One region of the Methylobacterium ajmalii genome, then DNA from elsewhere that is predicted to be linked to it. Evidence: predicted binding sites of a transcription regulator. Region 1 holds the regulator's gene; the other holds the start of a gene.
What was found. The regulator LexA, encoded in region 1, represses DNA repair genes until DNA is damaged. The targets are predictions, from matches to a motif close to TGTTCNNNNTGTGTTCNG.

Region 1 (7,681 bases):
GAACTCGCTGCCGTTGAAGGTGACGAACAGGGCCTCCGGAAAGGCCGCCGCGACGGCGCGCTTCTCGACCATGTTCATGCGGTGGTAGTCGAGGGCGCCCTGCTCGGTGGAGCCCTCGCCGCGGTACCACTTGGCGGCGCAGGCGATCAGGCTGGCCAGGATCTCGCCCGACGGCTCCTCCTCGGCGGTGCCGGCGCCGATCTCCCGGGCGAAGGCGACGACGTCGCTGAGCCGGGTGCTGGCGAAGCCGCGGGCCTGGGCGGCGGCGTCGATGGCGTCGAAATAGGCATTCATCGCCGCGGCCGGATGGCCGTTCAGGGTGGCATGGGTGTCGGTGAAGATCAGCCGGAAGATCGCGCCCGGGGCGTAGACCTGGCGCACACGCTCGGCGAGCTGGCCGAGATAGTCGAGGCAGGCGAGGTCCGGCGCGGCGATCTCGGCGCGCGGGCCCTTGCCCCAGTACAGGACGAACTCGACCGGACGCCCGGCGCGCGCCGCCGCATCGACCGCCGGCACCAGCCGCTCGGGGTTGCCGGGCTGCTCGCGCTTGAACGCCCAGGTATTGAACGCCTTGATGATCGCGTCGGCGTCGACCGGCCCGGATGCCGCAGACTTGTGGTTGAATTTTCCGTTTGACTTGCCTTGCGGTTTAGCCGACCGGCCGGAGCCCTGGCCCTGCCGCTGGGTCGAACCGGACCCCGTCAGTTCAGCCGCCTCCGGCGCCGGCGCGTGAGCCTCGATGACGTTCGGGTAGATCGGTTCCATGTCTGTCGCCTCGATTGCCGACGGAACAGTATAATTTAAATTAAACTTGTCGAGGGTGGACATGATGCCGGCCTGTTCGTCATTCGGTATACGTGAAAAATGTATTAACGAACTGTTGGAGTCAAACAGAATGCTGACGGATAGTTAACGCGATCGCATGAATTGATGTTCGCCGGCTCAGGATCGGTGCGGGGCGGCGGACGCCGCCACGCCGCAGCCGCGCTGGACAGGATCTTGCCTTATGGTGAGGGAGGCCCCCGCCGGGGCCGCACCCCGGGAGGATCGCAGGAACCCCGCATGGACCTCGACAGCATCACGGAGGTGGTGGCGCCCCGCGCCCGGGACATGCTGCCGCCTTGGAGGCCGGGCGACGCCTGGCTCGCCGGGGGAACCTGGCTCTTCTCCGAGCCGCAGGACGGGATCGCCCGGCTGGTCGACCTGCCTTCCCTCGGCTGGGAACCGCTGGCGGTGGATGCGTCGGGCTTGCGGATCGCAGCGACCTGCACCATCGCCGCCCTCGACCGGCTCGTGCTCCCGCCGCCGTTCCGCGCCGCCCCGCTGATCGGTCAGTGCTGCCGGGCGCTGCTGGGCTCGTTCAAGGTCTGGAACGCCGCGACCGTCGGCGGCAACCTGTGCCTGGCGCTGCCGGCCGGGCCGATGATCGCCCTGACGGTCGCCCTCGACGGGACCGGCCTGATCTGGACGCCGGACGGCGGCGAGCGCCGCCTGCCCATCCGCGACCTCGTGCTCGGCCCGCAGGAAACGGCGCTCGGCCCCAGCGAGATCCTGCGCCGGATCGACCTGCCGGCGGCGGCGCTCGCCCGCCGCACGGCCTTCCGGCGCCTGTCGCTCAGCCCCAACGGCCGCTCGGGGGCGCTCGCGATCGCCACCCTGGATCCGTCGGGTGCCTTCGCCCTCACGGTGACGGCGGCGACCCGGCGCCCGGTGCGGATCGACCGGCCCGCCCCGCCGGGGGCGGAGGCGCTTCGCGACGCGCTCGCCGCCGCGATCCCCGACGGGCTCTGGTACGACGACGTCCACGGCGCCCCCGACTGGCGCCGCCACGTCACCGGGCTCCTCGCCGAGGAGGTCCGGGCCGAGCTGGCGGGAGACGCCGCGGAGAACGCCGCGGGAGGGGCACCATGAGGCTGACGGTCAACGGCACGAGCCACGAGGTCGCGCCCCGGCCCGGCCAATCCCTGCGCACCCTGCTGCGGGAGCTCGGCTGGTTCGGCGTCAAGAAGGGCTGCGACGCGGGCGATTGCGGCGCCTGCACGGTCCATCTCGACGGCGAGCCGCTGCATTCCTGCCTGGTGCCGGCCTTCCGGGCGGCGGAGCGGCAGGTCACCACGGTCGAGGGCCTCGCCGGCCCCTGCGCCCCCGGCGACGGGGTGCCGGACGCGCTCCACCCGGTCCAGGCGGCCTTCGTCGCCGCGCAAGGGTTCCAGTGCGGGTTCTGCACCCCCGGCATGGTCATGACCGCCGCCGCCCTCGACCAGGGCCAGCGCCGCGACCTGCCGGCGGCCCTGAAGGGCAACCTGTGCCGCTGCACCGGCTATCGGTCGATCGCATCCGCGATCGAAGGGATCGCATCCGCGATCGAGGGCCGCGCATCCGCGATCGATGGCAGCGACGGCCCGGCCGCGCCGCCCTGCCCCCATGGCGCCCCGGCCCCGGCCAGCGCCGCGATCGTCAGCGGCCGCGCCCGCTACACTCTCGACCACGACCTGTCGGGCGCGCTCCACCTCAAGGTGCTGCGCTCGCCCCACGCCCATGCGCGGGTGGTGAGCATCGATCCCGCCGCCGCGCTGGCGGTGCCGGGCGTCGTGCGGGTGCTGACCCATGCGGACGCGCCGGACCGGCTGTTCTCCACCGCCCGGCACGAGAACCCCGCCGACGACGCCAGCGACACGCGGGTGCTCGATCCCGTCCTGCGCTTCGTCGGCCAGCGCGTCGCCGCGGTGCTCGCCGAGACGGAGGCCGCCGCCGCCGCCGGCTGCCGGGCGCTTCGGGTCGATTACGAGGTGCTGCCGGCCTGCCTCGATCCCGAGCGAGCGCTCGACCCCGATGCGCCGCTGGTCCACGGCGCGCGGCCGACGGGCGAGGACGCGCCGCCGCTCCATCCCCATCCCAACCTCGCCGCCGAGGCACATGGCGAGATCGGCGACGTCGCGGCGGGCCTCGCGGCGGCCGACGTGGTCCACGAGGGCACCTACCGCTCGCAGCGGGTCCAGCACGCCCATCTCGAGACCCACGCGGCGATGGGCTGGCGCGATGCCGATGGGCGCCTCGTCATCCGCTCCAGCACCCAGGTGCCGTTCCTCACCCGCGACGCCCTCTGCGCCCTGTTCGACCTCCCGCGCGAAAAAATCCGGGTCGAGTGCGGCCGGGTCGGCGGCGGCTTCGGGGGCAAGCAGGAGATGCTGACCGAGGACCTGGTGGCGCTCGCCGTGCTGGCCACCGGCCGGCCGGTGCGCTGGGAGCTGACCCGCACCGAGCAGTTCACCGCCACCACCACCCGCCACCCGATGCGGGTGCGGGTGCGCCTCGGGGCGCGCGCCGACGGCACCCTGACGGCGATCGACCTCCAGGTGCTGTCGAATACCGGCGCCTACGGCAACCATGCCGGCGGCGTGCTGCACCACGGCTGCAACGAGGTGATCGCGGTCTATCGCTGCGCCAACAAGCGGGTCGACGGCTATTCCGTCCACACCCATACCCTGCCGGCCGGCGCCTTCCGCGGCTACGGCCTGAGCCAGACCATCTTCGCGGTCGAATCCGCCATGGACGAGCTCGCCCGGGCGCTCGACCTCGATCCGTTCGAGCTGCGGCGCCGCAACGTCGTCCGCCCCGGCGACCCGATGGTCTCGACGAGCCTGGAGCCGCACGACGTGCAGTACGGCAGCTACGGCCTCGACCAGTGCCTCGACCGGGTCGCGGAGGCCCTGGCCTTGCCCCCGCCTCCGGCGCCGCCGGGCTGGCGCACGGGATCGGGCATGGCGCTGTCCATGATCGACACCATCCCGCCGCGGGGCCACTTCGCCGAGGCGCGGATCGCGCTCGAGGACGGGCGCTACGTCCTGCGCGTCGGCACGGTGGAGTTCGGCAACGGCACCTCGACGGTGCACGGCCAGATCGCCGCGGAGGTTCTCGCCACCACGCCGGACCGCATCGTCCTGCGCCAGGGCGACACGGACGCGGTGAGCCACGATACCGGCGCCTATGGCAGCACCGGCATCGTGGTCGCCGGCCAGGCAACGTGGCGCGCCGCGGACAGCCTGGCCGCGCTGCTGCGGGGGCGCGCCGCCGCCCGGCTCGGGCTCGATCCCGCCGCATGCCGGCTCGACGGCGATGCGGTCATCGCGGGAGAGGCCCGGATACCCCTGGCCGATCTCGGCCCCGCGGAGGCCGTGGGGCATGCCGACGGCAGCCCGCGCTCGGTGGCGTTCAACGTCCAGGGCTTCCAGGTCGCGGTGCGGCCCGAGACCGGCGAGGTGCGCCTCCTGCGAAGCGTCCACGCCGCCGATGCCGGGCGGGTGATGAACCCGGTCCAGTGCCGCGGCCAGATCGAGGGCGGCGTCGCCCAGGCGCTCGGCGCCGCGCTGTACGAGGACCTGGCGATCGACGCCGAGGGCCGGGTCGCGACCCCGACCTTCCGCACCTACCACATCCCGGCGATCGCCGACGTGCCCCGCACCGAGGTGATCTTCGCCGACACCCATGACGGCATCGGGCCGCTCGGCGCCAAGTCGATGAGCGAGAGCCCGTTCAACCCCGTGGCGGCGGCGCTCGCCAACGCCATCCGGGACGCGACCGGCGCACGGCTGACCGCCACGCCGTTCACACCCGACCGGATCTACCGGCAGATCGGCACCACGACCCAGAGCGGCGAGGAGAAGCGATGGACCTGAAGCGCGACGACGGCCTGACCGGGCCGGGCGGTTCCTCCCGAAGCGGGTTCCTGGAGCGCACCTTCGCGCTCTCGGCCCACGGCACCACCGTGCGCACGGAATTGCTCGCCGGGCTGACCACCTTCCTGACGATGGCCTATATCATCTTCGTCAACCCCAACATCCTGGGCGATGCCGGGATGCCGAAGGGGGCGGTGTTCGTCGCGACCTGCCTCGTCGCGGCGATCGGCTCGCTGGTGATGGCGTTCTATGCCAACTACCCGATCGCGCTGGCGCCGGGCATGGGGCTCAACGCCTACTTCGCCTACGTGGTGGTGCTCCAGATGGGCTACACCTGGCAGGCGGCGCTCGGCGCGGTGTTCATCTCCGGCCTGCTCTTCATGGTCGTCACGCTGACGGGTTTGCGCCGGATCATCGTCGAGGGCATCCCCCGGTCGATGCGCATCGCCATCACGGTCGGCATCGGGCTGTTCCTGGCGATCATCGCGCTGAAGAGCGCCGGCGTGGTGGCGGCGAGCCCGGCGACCTTCGTCACCCTCGGCGACCTGCACAAGCCGAGCGCGGTGCTGGCGGTACTGGGCTTCCTGATCGTCGCGGTGCTCTCCGTGCGCAAGGTGCGCGGCGCGCTGCTCGCCGGCATCCTGACCGTCACGGCGTTGAGCTTCGTCGTCGCCGACAACACCTTCCAGGGTGTCGCCTCGCTGCCGCCCTCGATCGCCCCGACGCTGTTCGCCCTCGACATCACCGGCGCGCTGTCGGGCGGCCTGCTCAACGTGATCCTGGTGTTCTTCCTCGTCGAATTGTTCGACGCCACCGGTACGCTGATGGGCGTCGCCAACCGGGCGGGACTCCTCACGCAGGGAAAGATGGAGCGCCTCGACAAGGCGCTGATGGCCGATTCCTCGTCGATCTTCGTCGGCTCGCTCCTCGGCACGTCGAGCACCACGGCCTATCTGGAGAGCGCGTCGGGCGTCGAGGAGGGCGGGCGCACCGGGCTCACCGCGGCGACGGTGGCGGTCCTGTTCCTGGCCTGCCTGTTCTTCGCGCCGCTCGCCGGCTCGGTCCCGGCCTACGCCACGGCTCCGGCTCTGTTCTACGTCGCCTGCCTGATGCTGCACGAGCTGGTCGATCTCGACTGGGACGACCTGACCGAGGTGCTGCCGGCCTGCGTGACGGCGCTCCTGATGCCCTTCACCTACTCGATCGCCAACGGCGTCGCCTTCGGCTTCATCACCTATGCGGTGATCAAGCTGCTCACCGGCCGCTTCCGGGAGGTGAAGCCGGTGGTGTGGGTGATCGCGGGCGTGTTCCTGTTCAAGTTCGTGGCGACGGGGAGTGCGCACTGACGGGCGCTGCCGTCCTCAACCCTCCCCCCCTCCGCGGCAGGGCTGCCCGGGCAAGGTGTAGCGCGCGGGCTCTCCCCTCTCCCCGCGGGCGGGGAGAGGGGAAACTCGCGCCTTTTCGTGAAGACGAAGCGCCGCCTCAGTACTTCCGAACCAGGCTCACCAGCCGGCCCTGGATCCGCACCCGGTCCGGCCCGAGCACCCGGGTCTCGTAGGCCGGGTTGGCAGCCTCCAACGCGATCGACGAGCCGCGGCGGCGCAGGCGCTTCAGGGTCGCCTCCTCGTCGTCGATCAGGGCCACGATGATGTCGCCAGTATTGGCGGTCTCCTGGCGGCGGATCACCACGAGGTCGCCGTCGAGGATGCCGGCCTCGATCATCGAGTCGCCGCGCACCTCCAGGGCGTAGTGCTCGCCGCTGGCGAGGAAGTCCGGCGACATCGCCACCGTGCGGCTCTGGCTCTGGATCGCCGAGATCGGCGTACCGGCGGCGATCCGGCCCATCACCGGCACGCTGACCGACTGGCCGTTCTCGTCCGAGGCCGTCGCCATGGCGGGGATGCCGGCGGGCCGCTTGGGCTCGTGAGCGCGCCCGCCCTCGACGACGCTCGGGTTGAACCGCACCACCTCGGCCCCGGCCGCGGGAGCCGTCGCCGGCCCCGTCACAGTCTCGGGGATGCGGATCACCTCGATCGCCCGGGCCCGGTTCGGCAGGCGGCGCAGGAAGCCGCGCTCCTCCAGGGCGGTGATCAGGCGGTGGATGCCCGATTTCGACTTGAGATCGAGGGCGTCCTTCATCTCGTCGAAGGACGGGGGGACGCCCGTCTCGCGCATTCTCTGCTGAATGAAGCGGAGCAGGTCCAACTGCTTACGCGTGAGCATGTGACACTCTCATCCCCGCGCTGCCGCGCTCCGGAAACAAATCGCGAACATGGTAAGCGTTCCGCAAGTGTTCCGCAAGCGGCTTCGAAAAAGCGGCGCACGGCCGCAGCAACCGGGGTGATAGACGGGGATGTCGCGGGTCGATCGTACGATGAGGCAGGCCCCTCCCGGAATTCGACCGGCGCGGGACTGTCCGCCGCGCCGGCCCGTCGGACGGGTGTCAGCCCCGCCCCTTGCGGCCCTTGTATTTGGGCTTCTGGCCCGGAAAGCCTTGCGTCGAGCGGCCGGTGGGGCGCTCGGCGTAGGAGAAGGGCACCTCGCGGTCGGTGCCCGGGCCCATGTCGTCGAGGTCGGGCTGGCGGATGCGGGTGCCCTCGTCGGAGGTGCCCTTGCCGCCGGGGCCGTATCCCAGGGGCTCGGGGCCGCGCCGCTTGCGCTTGGCGCCGAAGCGGCCGGCGTCGCGCTCGACGTCGGCCTGGGCCGCCATCGGGTCGTCGGCGATGGCGAGCTCGGTCGCCTGGAGACGCTTGAGCTCGTCGCGCAGGCGCGCCGCCTCCTCGAAGTCGAGGTCCGCGGCGGCCGTCCGCATCCGCTTCTCGAGGTCGGCCATCACCGCCTTGAGGTTGTGGCCGACCGTGACGGCGGACTTGGCGAGCCCCGTATCGACCTGGACGTGGTCGCGCTCGTAGACGCTCTCCAGGATGTCCGAGATGTTGCGCTTCACGCTCTGGGGCGTGATGCCGTGCTCCTCGTTGTAGGCGAGCTGCTTCTTGCGCCGGCGC
Region 2 (7,681 bases), on a different contig from region 1:
CAACTGGCTCGGCCTGATGAACGGTACCCTCGCGGCGCCGGTCGAGAAGGACGGCAAGCGCTTCGAGCGCAAGCTCAACCCCGACCGGACCTACACCGCGCCCGACGGCGCGGGCGAGGTCAGCGTGCCGGGCCGCTCCCTGATGCTGGTGCGCAACGTCGGCCACCACATGTTCACCGACGCGGTGCTCGACGAGTCCGGCGCCGAGGTGCCGGAGGGGATGCTCGACGCCGCCGTGACCGCCCTGATCGCGATCCACGACCTCAAGAGCACGGGCCTGCGCAACAGCCGCCGCGGCTCGGTCTACATCGTCAAGCCGAAGATGCACGGGCCCGAAGAGGTCGCCTTCGCGGTCGAGCTGTTCACCCGCGTCGAGGCGATGCTGGGCCTGAAGCCCAACACGCTCAAGATGGGCATCATGGACGAGGAGCGCCGCACCACGGTCAACCTCGCCGCCTGCATCAAGGCGGCCTCCGAGCGGGTGGTGTTCATCAACACCGGCTTCCTCGACCGCACCGGCGACGAGATCCACACCTCGATGGAGGCCGGCCCGGTCATCCGCAAGAACGACATGAAGGGCACGCCCTGGATCAAGGGCTACGAGGAGAACAACGTCGATGTCGGCCTCGCCTGCGGCCTGCTCGGCCGGGCGCAGATCGGCAAGGGCATGTGGGCGGCGCCCGACGCGATGGCCGACATGCTGATGCAGAAGGGCGCCCACCCGAAGGCCGGCGCCTCGACCGCCTGGGTGCCCTCGCCGACCGCCGCCACGCTCCACGCGCTGCACTACCACGAGACCGACGTGAAGGCCCGCCAGCAGGAGCTGGCGCGCCGGCCGCGCTCGGCGATCGACGAGATCCTGCAGGTCCCGCTCGCCCGCTCGAACTTCGCCCCCGACGACGTGCAGCAGGAGATCGACAACAACGTGCAGAGCATCCTGGGGTATGTCGTGCGCTGGATCGACCAGGGCGTCGGCTGCTCCAAGGTGCCGGACATCCACGACGTGGCCCTCATGGAAGACCGCGCCACCCTGCGGATCTCGTCCCAGCACATCGCCAACTGGCTGCACCACGGCGTGGTGTCGCAAGAGCAGGTGATGGAGACGATGAAGCGCATGGCCAAGGTCGTGGACCGCCAGAACGCCGGCGATCCGCTCTATCGTCCGATGGCGCCGGGCTTCGACGGTCCCGCCTTCCAGGCCGCCTGCGACCTGGTGTTCAAGGGCCGTATCCAGCCCAACGGCTACACCGAGTACGTGCTGCACGCCCGGCGCCGCGAGGCCAAGGCCGCGGGCGCGCCGGCCTGAAGGCGCGAGAGGGGAGGGCGCCCGCCGCGGCAGGCGGGGGCGCCCGATCGCGGGTTCCGGGCCGGCGGGCGTTTCCGCCGTCCCGTTCCCGGGGACTCGTCGGCGACACCTTTCCCGGGCGACGTCCGGCAGGGCCCCGGGTCCGGAGGGCCCGTCAGCAGACCGCGTTCGCGTTCGTCATCACGTCGATGGCGTAGCCGCGGTAGGAGACGCCCGACGGGCTGATGTAGGTCTTCACGAATCCCGGCAGCACGGAATTGTAGGTGCTGCTGATGATGACGGCGGCGCCGATGTCGCCGTCCCGCATGATATTGCCGGCGGAGGCGAGTACGTCGGCATCCGTCAGGGCGGTGCGCGTGCCCGAGCAGACCTTGACGGACCCGGCGCTCTTCTGGAGCATGAACATGTCGATCGTCGCGCTCGGATAGCGCACGAAGGTGTTGGCCCGGCGCTTGATGTAGGCGTCGATCATGTCCGACATGCAGCTCGAGTTCTGGCAGGTGGACATCGCCCGCGCGATCACCACCGAGGCCCGGTCGACGTCCCGCTTCGTGTTGACCATGAAGACGATGTCGTGCGTTCCCATGAACATCAGCAGCGCCAGGCTGCTGATGACGGCGAACTCCACCGACGCCGTCCCACGGCTGCCCCGCACGAACCCGCACAGGCCGATCGCCAGTCCGTGTAGCCTAACTCCCCGGGCCGCGCCCCATCGCGTTGCGATCGGGCGCGGCTCCGGGTGATCGACATCGCTGCACGATCCGAGACGAACCGGGATCCGCTTCGCCGGACGATGCTCTAGCGCCGAAAGACCACCGATTCCCGTGCGACCAGCTGCGGGACGAGCGGCACGAGGCGCGGGGCCGCCATCGCCGCGCGCAGCACGATGACGTCCTGGCTCGCGCCGGTGTCGAAGCTGGTCCCGGTGATCGCGGTCGACGCCGTCGGAACGTCGGGAAGCTTCATCGCCTCGATCGTGATGCCGCTGGTCTGGTTCAGGCAGCTCTGGGTGAAGGCGATCCTGGCGCAGATCTTGGCCTTGTAGCCCGGCTTGTCCCGGGCCAGGAGCTCCGCCTCCGGCTCCGAGGCCGACTGATACAGCGCGTCGCTGATCGTCTGCTGGAGGTAGCAGTAGATCACGAATTGCAGCAAGCCGAGCACGAGCATCAGCAGCGGAAAGGCGATCAGGGCGAACTCGACCGCCGTCGCGCCCGACCGGCATCTCAGCATCCTGGCTGTGTGGGGCATCGCAGGCTCGGGAGAAGCGGGGTGGCCACGTCAAGGGCATGAGTTCTGGCAAAAGCGCAGATAGTCGATCAGCCCGCCGAAGCTGTCGTCGAGCCCGGCCGCACGCCAGGAGATCCGATAATCCTGCTGCTTGGTGACGCTGAACTTGTAGCTCCTCTCGATCCAGGTCTTCGACCAGATGCAGACGTCGGCCATGTATTGCTTGACATAGGCCGGATCGGTGGTGGCGGTCAGGGCTTGATCGTCCGACTTGTAGCCGCTCGCTTTCGGCTCGACCCAGAGCTCGATGCGCCGCGTCTGCCCGTCGAGGGCGACCGTGCTCGTGCCGGCCGCGTTCCTGGCCACGTCGCCGTCGCGCGTCAGGCCGTCGGTGTCCTTCGGGTTCGAGCAGATGATCGCGTCGTTCGGGTACTGGTACGCCCCGACGTTCTTGCGCGCCGTGTAGACGTAGCGGACCTCGTAGGTGCCGACCGCGAGGTTGAAGATCATGTTGATCGACGAGTTCGTCGTGTTGTTGCCGCGCGTACAGGCATTCTGCTGGGCCGTGGTGCGGGTGCCGACCTGGTTGCTGCAGTCGCTGTCGAGCTCGGCGAAGGACTTGCCGTACTGGACGCCGTCGCCGGTCGTGATCGCCGAGAGCTGGTCGACCTCGACGCCGGCATTCGTCGTTCCCCAGGACTTCCCCTGGCAGATCGAGCTGGCGCAGTTCGCCTGCGACATCGTGCCGAACACCGCCCAGCCGCCGACCAGCTGCGAGGCATAGCCCTCGAAAGACTCGGACATCATCATCGTCGGCGGGCCGGACGAGGATGCCGCCTGGACGTTGCAGTCGCGCGTCACCGAGAAGTCGACGCTGTCCTTGTTGAGGAACTTCTTGAAGAACAGCCCGACGCTGCCGGTCGCCACGACGTGGATGTTGCCCGGGCGGACGCTCAGCGGCGGCGTGGTGAGCACCGCGGAGGATACCGTCGGTGTCGCGGTGATCCGGGCGGTCGCGGCCAGGCCCCGCTCCGACCGGTTCTTGTCGGCGTAGGACTGGACCGTCGCGTCGTAGCCGCTCGGCATGCTCAGGCCGCTCAAGCTCTCGACGTAGACCTCGGCCTGCCGGCAACTCAGGTCGGTCGCGGAGATCAGCCTCTGCTTGTACTCGACCGCGCGCGAGATCTCGATGCTGCCGCCGATGCCCACCATGAGGATCGGCAGCAGGATGCCGAACAGGACGGTGGTGATGCCCCTCCGGTCGCCGATGAATGCATGGCGTCTCGTGGACTCGAAACGCATCCTTGTCTCCGCGGGTCGTTCGATCAAGACGCCGCAGGACTGTCTTCCCAAATTATTTAACAAGTATTAATTCGGTATTAGAGCTTGCGCTTGTACCGAGATTATTGATTCTCGGTTGTTTCAGCGGACGTCGTCCTGTCGAGCCTTGCCCGGAACGGCGCAGCGCCCGGCCATGTCGTGGCCGGGCGCTGCTCCAGGTTCTCGATCGTGCGGTGATTTTTTCGACGAGCCTGGATCCGCCTCGTCGAAAAGTGCTCTAGAACGGGATGTCGTCGTCCAGGTCGTCGTAGCGCTTCTGGTTGCCGCCGCCGGATGCGGGGGCGGGGCGCCGCTCTCCGCCGCCGGACGACGAGCGCCCGCCGGAGCTGCGGCCGCCGCCACTGCCGCCACCGCCGCCGCCGTAGTCGCCGCCGCGGCTGATCTGGCCGCCGCCCATGTCGTCGGCGCCCATCTCGCCCATGCCGCCCTCGGCCCCGCCGCCGCGGCCGTCCAGGATGGTCAGCTCGCCGCGGAAGCGCTGCAGCACGATCTCGGTCGTGTACTTCTCGACGCCGGACTGGTCCTGCCACTTGCGGGTCTGGAGCTGGCCTTCGACGTAGACCTTCGAGCCCTTGCGCAGGTACTGCTCGGCGACGCGGGCCAGGTTCTCGTTGTAGATCACGACCGAGTGCCACTCGGTCTTTTCCTTGCGCTCGCCGCTCGCCTTGTCCTTCCAGGACTCGGACGTGGCCAGGCGCAGGTTCACCACCGGATCGCCGGAGGCCAGCCGGCGGGTCTCGGGGTCGCGCCCGAGATTGCCCACCAGGATCACCTTGTTCACGCTGCCCGCCATTCCGCTCTCCTCTCGTTCCATCTCACTCGGGCGTTCGCTTCGGCGCAGGCCCGCCCGACGCCGCGGACCACCGCATCGGTCCTGCGAGTTGGGCCGAACCTGCCGGGCCCGGCAAGGGGAGGGGGCGCCTTGTGCCCGAAACACACATCGCCGAGGCCGGATCGTGTTCTACATTTGTTCGTAGGATGAGGCAAGCGCCGCCGGTGCGGCCCGATGGGCGGCCTGCACGACGAGAGCGCGGTCGGGACAATCATCCGTCCTGTCCGGTCGGTGCCGTGAAGTCGTTCATGCGCGCACGCGGTGCGTCGCCCGCCCGCAGGCTTTGCTGCCGCAAGGTTCCGCCTCGTCGCGAGCAAGCCGCGTCCCGGCTCCGATCCCGCTACGGCCGGCTGCCAGTGTGTCGGGCAAGTCTCGGCTGACGTAAATTTTAGCCGGGTCGGGATTGCCAGCACGCTGAACTCGTGGCGGAGTGCCGAAACATGCCGCGAGGGCGTTGACGTCGCTACTCCCACGCTGCATGCCGCGCCACCGGTCCCAGGGCCGGCAGGACGACCGCCGGAGACGTCCGCGGGTGTCCGTCGATGAACGAGCGGGCCGGACCGTCGGTGGGTTCCGGCCGTCGAACGTATCCCGGTTGAATATGCGGCGAAGGTCGCACCGCGACGGCCGACCTGAAGGCGGCCGGCACCGTGGGGAGAGAACGAACATGCAGCACGCCACGCCGTCCGCGACGGCTCCGGGCTCGTCGCAGCCCTGGTACAAGGTCCTCTACATCCAGGTTCTGATCGCCATCGCGCTCGGCGTCCTGCTCGGCTACGTCGCCCCCGACGCCGCCAAGGCGATGAAGTGGCTCGGCGACGCCTTCATCGCGCTCATCAAGATGATGATCGCGCCGATCATCTTCTGCACCATCGTGCACGGCATCGCGTCGATCGGCGACCTCAAGAAGGTCGGCCGCGTCGGCCTCAAGGCGCTGATCTACTTCGAGGTGGTGTCCTCGCTCGCCCTCGTCATCGGCGTGATCGTCGGCGAGATCGTGCAGCCGGGCGCCGGCTTCGGCGCCACGGCCGAGCAGCTCGACGCCAAGGCGGTGGCCGGCTACGTCAGCAAGGCGCAGGCCGATTCCACGGTCGCCCACATCATGGCGATCATCCCCAAGAGCTACTTCGACGCCTTCGCGGGCGGCGACCTCCTGCAGATCCTGCTGATCTCGGTGCTGACCGGCGTCGTCATCACGGGCCTGGGCGAGCGCGGCAAGCCGGCGATCCACGCCATCGAGGCGGCGGGCGAGATCTTCTTCCGCATCATCGGCATGATCGTGAAGCTCGCGCCGATCGGCGCCTTCGGCGCCATGGCCTACACGATCGGCCAGTACGGCATCGGCAAGCTCGGCAACCTCGCCGGCCTCGTGGCCACCTTCTACCTGACGAGCCTGCTGTTCGTGCTCGTGGTGCTCGGGCTGATCGCCCGCTTCTCCGGCTTCTCGATCCTCAAGTTCCTGGCCTACATCAAGGACGAGCTCCTGATCGTGCTCGGCACCTCGTCGTCCGAGACGGTGCTGCCGCACATGATGCAGAAGATGAAGCGGCTCGGCGCCTCGGATTCGGTCGTCGGCCTCGTCATCCCGACCGGCTACTCGTTCAACCTCGACGGCACCAACATCTACATGACGCTGGCGACGCTGTTCCTGGCCCAGGCCGTGGGGGCGGATCTCAGCTTCGGGCAGTACGCCACCATCATCGCGGTCGCGATGCTGACCTCGAAGGGGGCGTCGGGCGTCACCGGCGCCGGCTTCATCACGCTCGCCGCCACGCTCGCGGCCATCCCCGGCAACCCGGTCCCGGTCGCCGCGATGGCGCTGATCCTCGGCATCGACAAGTTCATGTCGGAGTGCCGCGCGCTCACCAACCTCGTCGGCAACGGCGTCGCCTGCGTGGTGGTCAGCCGCTGGGAGGGCGAGCTCGATCCGGTCAAGCTGCGCGAGGTGATGGCCAATCCCCTCGCCATCGGCACGGAGATCGCCGACGAGAAGCCGGTCCCGGTCGCGCCGTAGGCGGGATGGCACAGCTGCGCATCGGCATCGATCTCGGCGGCACCAAGATCGCCGGGATCGCCCTCGACGAATCCGGCCGGGTCCTGGCCGGGCGGCGCGTCGCGACCCCGCGGGGCGACTACGACGCCTCGCTCCGGGCCATCGCGGCCCTGGTCGGCGCGCTTGAGCACGCGGCCGGCGGGTCCGGCACCGTCGGGATCGGTATCCCAGGCGCGCTCGTGCCGGAGACCGGCCGCGTCAAGAACGCGAACTCGACCTGGCTCAACGGGCGGCCGCTGGGCGACGACCTCTCGCACGTCCTCGGCCGGCCGGTGCGGCTCGAGAACGACGCCAACTGCCTGGCGGTGTCCGAGGCCGTCGACGGGGCGGGCGAAGGCCTCGCGGTCGTCTGGGCGGTGATCCTCGGCACCGGCGTCGGGTCCGGCATCGCGCTCGCCGGCCGGGCCCTCTCCGGGCGCCAGCGCATTGCCGGGGAGTGGGGCCACAACCCGCTGCCCTCTCCCGGCGACGACGAGCGCCCGGGCCCGGCCTGCTATTGCGGCCGCCACGGCTGCCTCGAGACCTGGCTCTCCGGGCCGGGTCTCGCCGCCGACCACGCCCGGCGCACCGACCGGGCGATGAGCGGCGAGGCGATCGTCGCGGCGATGCGGGCCGGCGACGCGGCGGCCGCGGCGACCTTCGGGCGCTGGCTCGACCGGCTCGGGCGCGGCCTTGCCGGCGTCGTCAACGTGCTCGACCCGGACGCGATCGTGCTCGGCGGCGGCCTCTCGACGATTCCCGAGATCTACGACGCGCTGCCGGAGCGCGTCGCCCCCCACATCTTCGGCGGCGGCTTCGCCACGCCGATCCGGCAGAGCCGCCACGGCGACGCCTCGGGCGTGCGCGGGGCGGCATGGCTGTGGAACGGCGAGGATGCGCCTGCCGGCTGAGGCGTGCTAATCGGTATCCTCGACCGCCTTTC

Region 2: a site for LexA is predicted at 4,832-4,849, ahead of ssb (single-stranded DNA-binding protein). Genes of this name have one in related genera too.

Annotation. Positions count from the first base shown of each region.
Region 1 covers NZ_JAZFXT010000002.1:26,410-34,090, reverse strand. Annotated here, with positions in the region: gene V3T34_RS00385 (hypothetical protein) at 1-765, opposite strand, end outside; gene V3T34_RS00380 (FAD binding domain-containing protein) at 1,063-1,911, shown strand; gene V3T34_RS00375 (molybdopterin-dependent oxidoreductase) at 1,908-4,676, shown strand; gene V3T34_RS00370 (NCS2 family permease) at 4,667-6,022, shown strand; gene lexA (transcriptional repressor LexA) at 6,159-6,899, opposite strand; gene uvrB (excinuclease ABC subunit UvrB) at 7,120-7,681, opposite strand, start outside.
Region 2 covers NZ_JAZFXT010000057.1:58,360-66,040, forward strand. Annotated here, with positions in the region: gene V3T34_RS23175 (malate synthase G) at 1-1,306, shown strand, start outside; gene V3T34_RS23180 (hypothetical protein) at 1,461-1,934, opposite strand; gene V3T34_RS23185 (TadE/TadG family type IV pilus assembly protein) at 2,105-2,554, opposite strand; gene V3T34_RS23190 (TadE/TadG family type IV pilus assembly protein) at 2,585-3,835, opposite strand; gene ssb (single-stranded DNA-binding protein) at 4,092-4,667, opposite strand; gene V3T34_RS23200 (dicarboxylate/amino acid:cation symporter) at 5,374-6,720, shown strand; gene V3T34_RS23205 (ROK family protein) at 6,726-7,649, shown strand.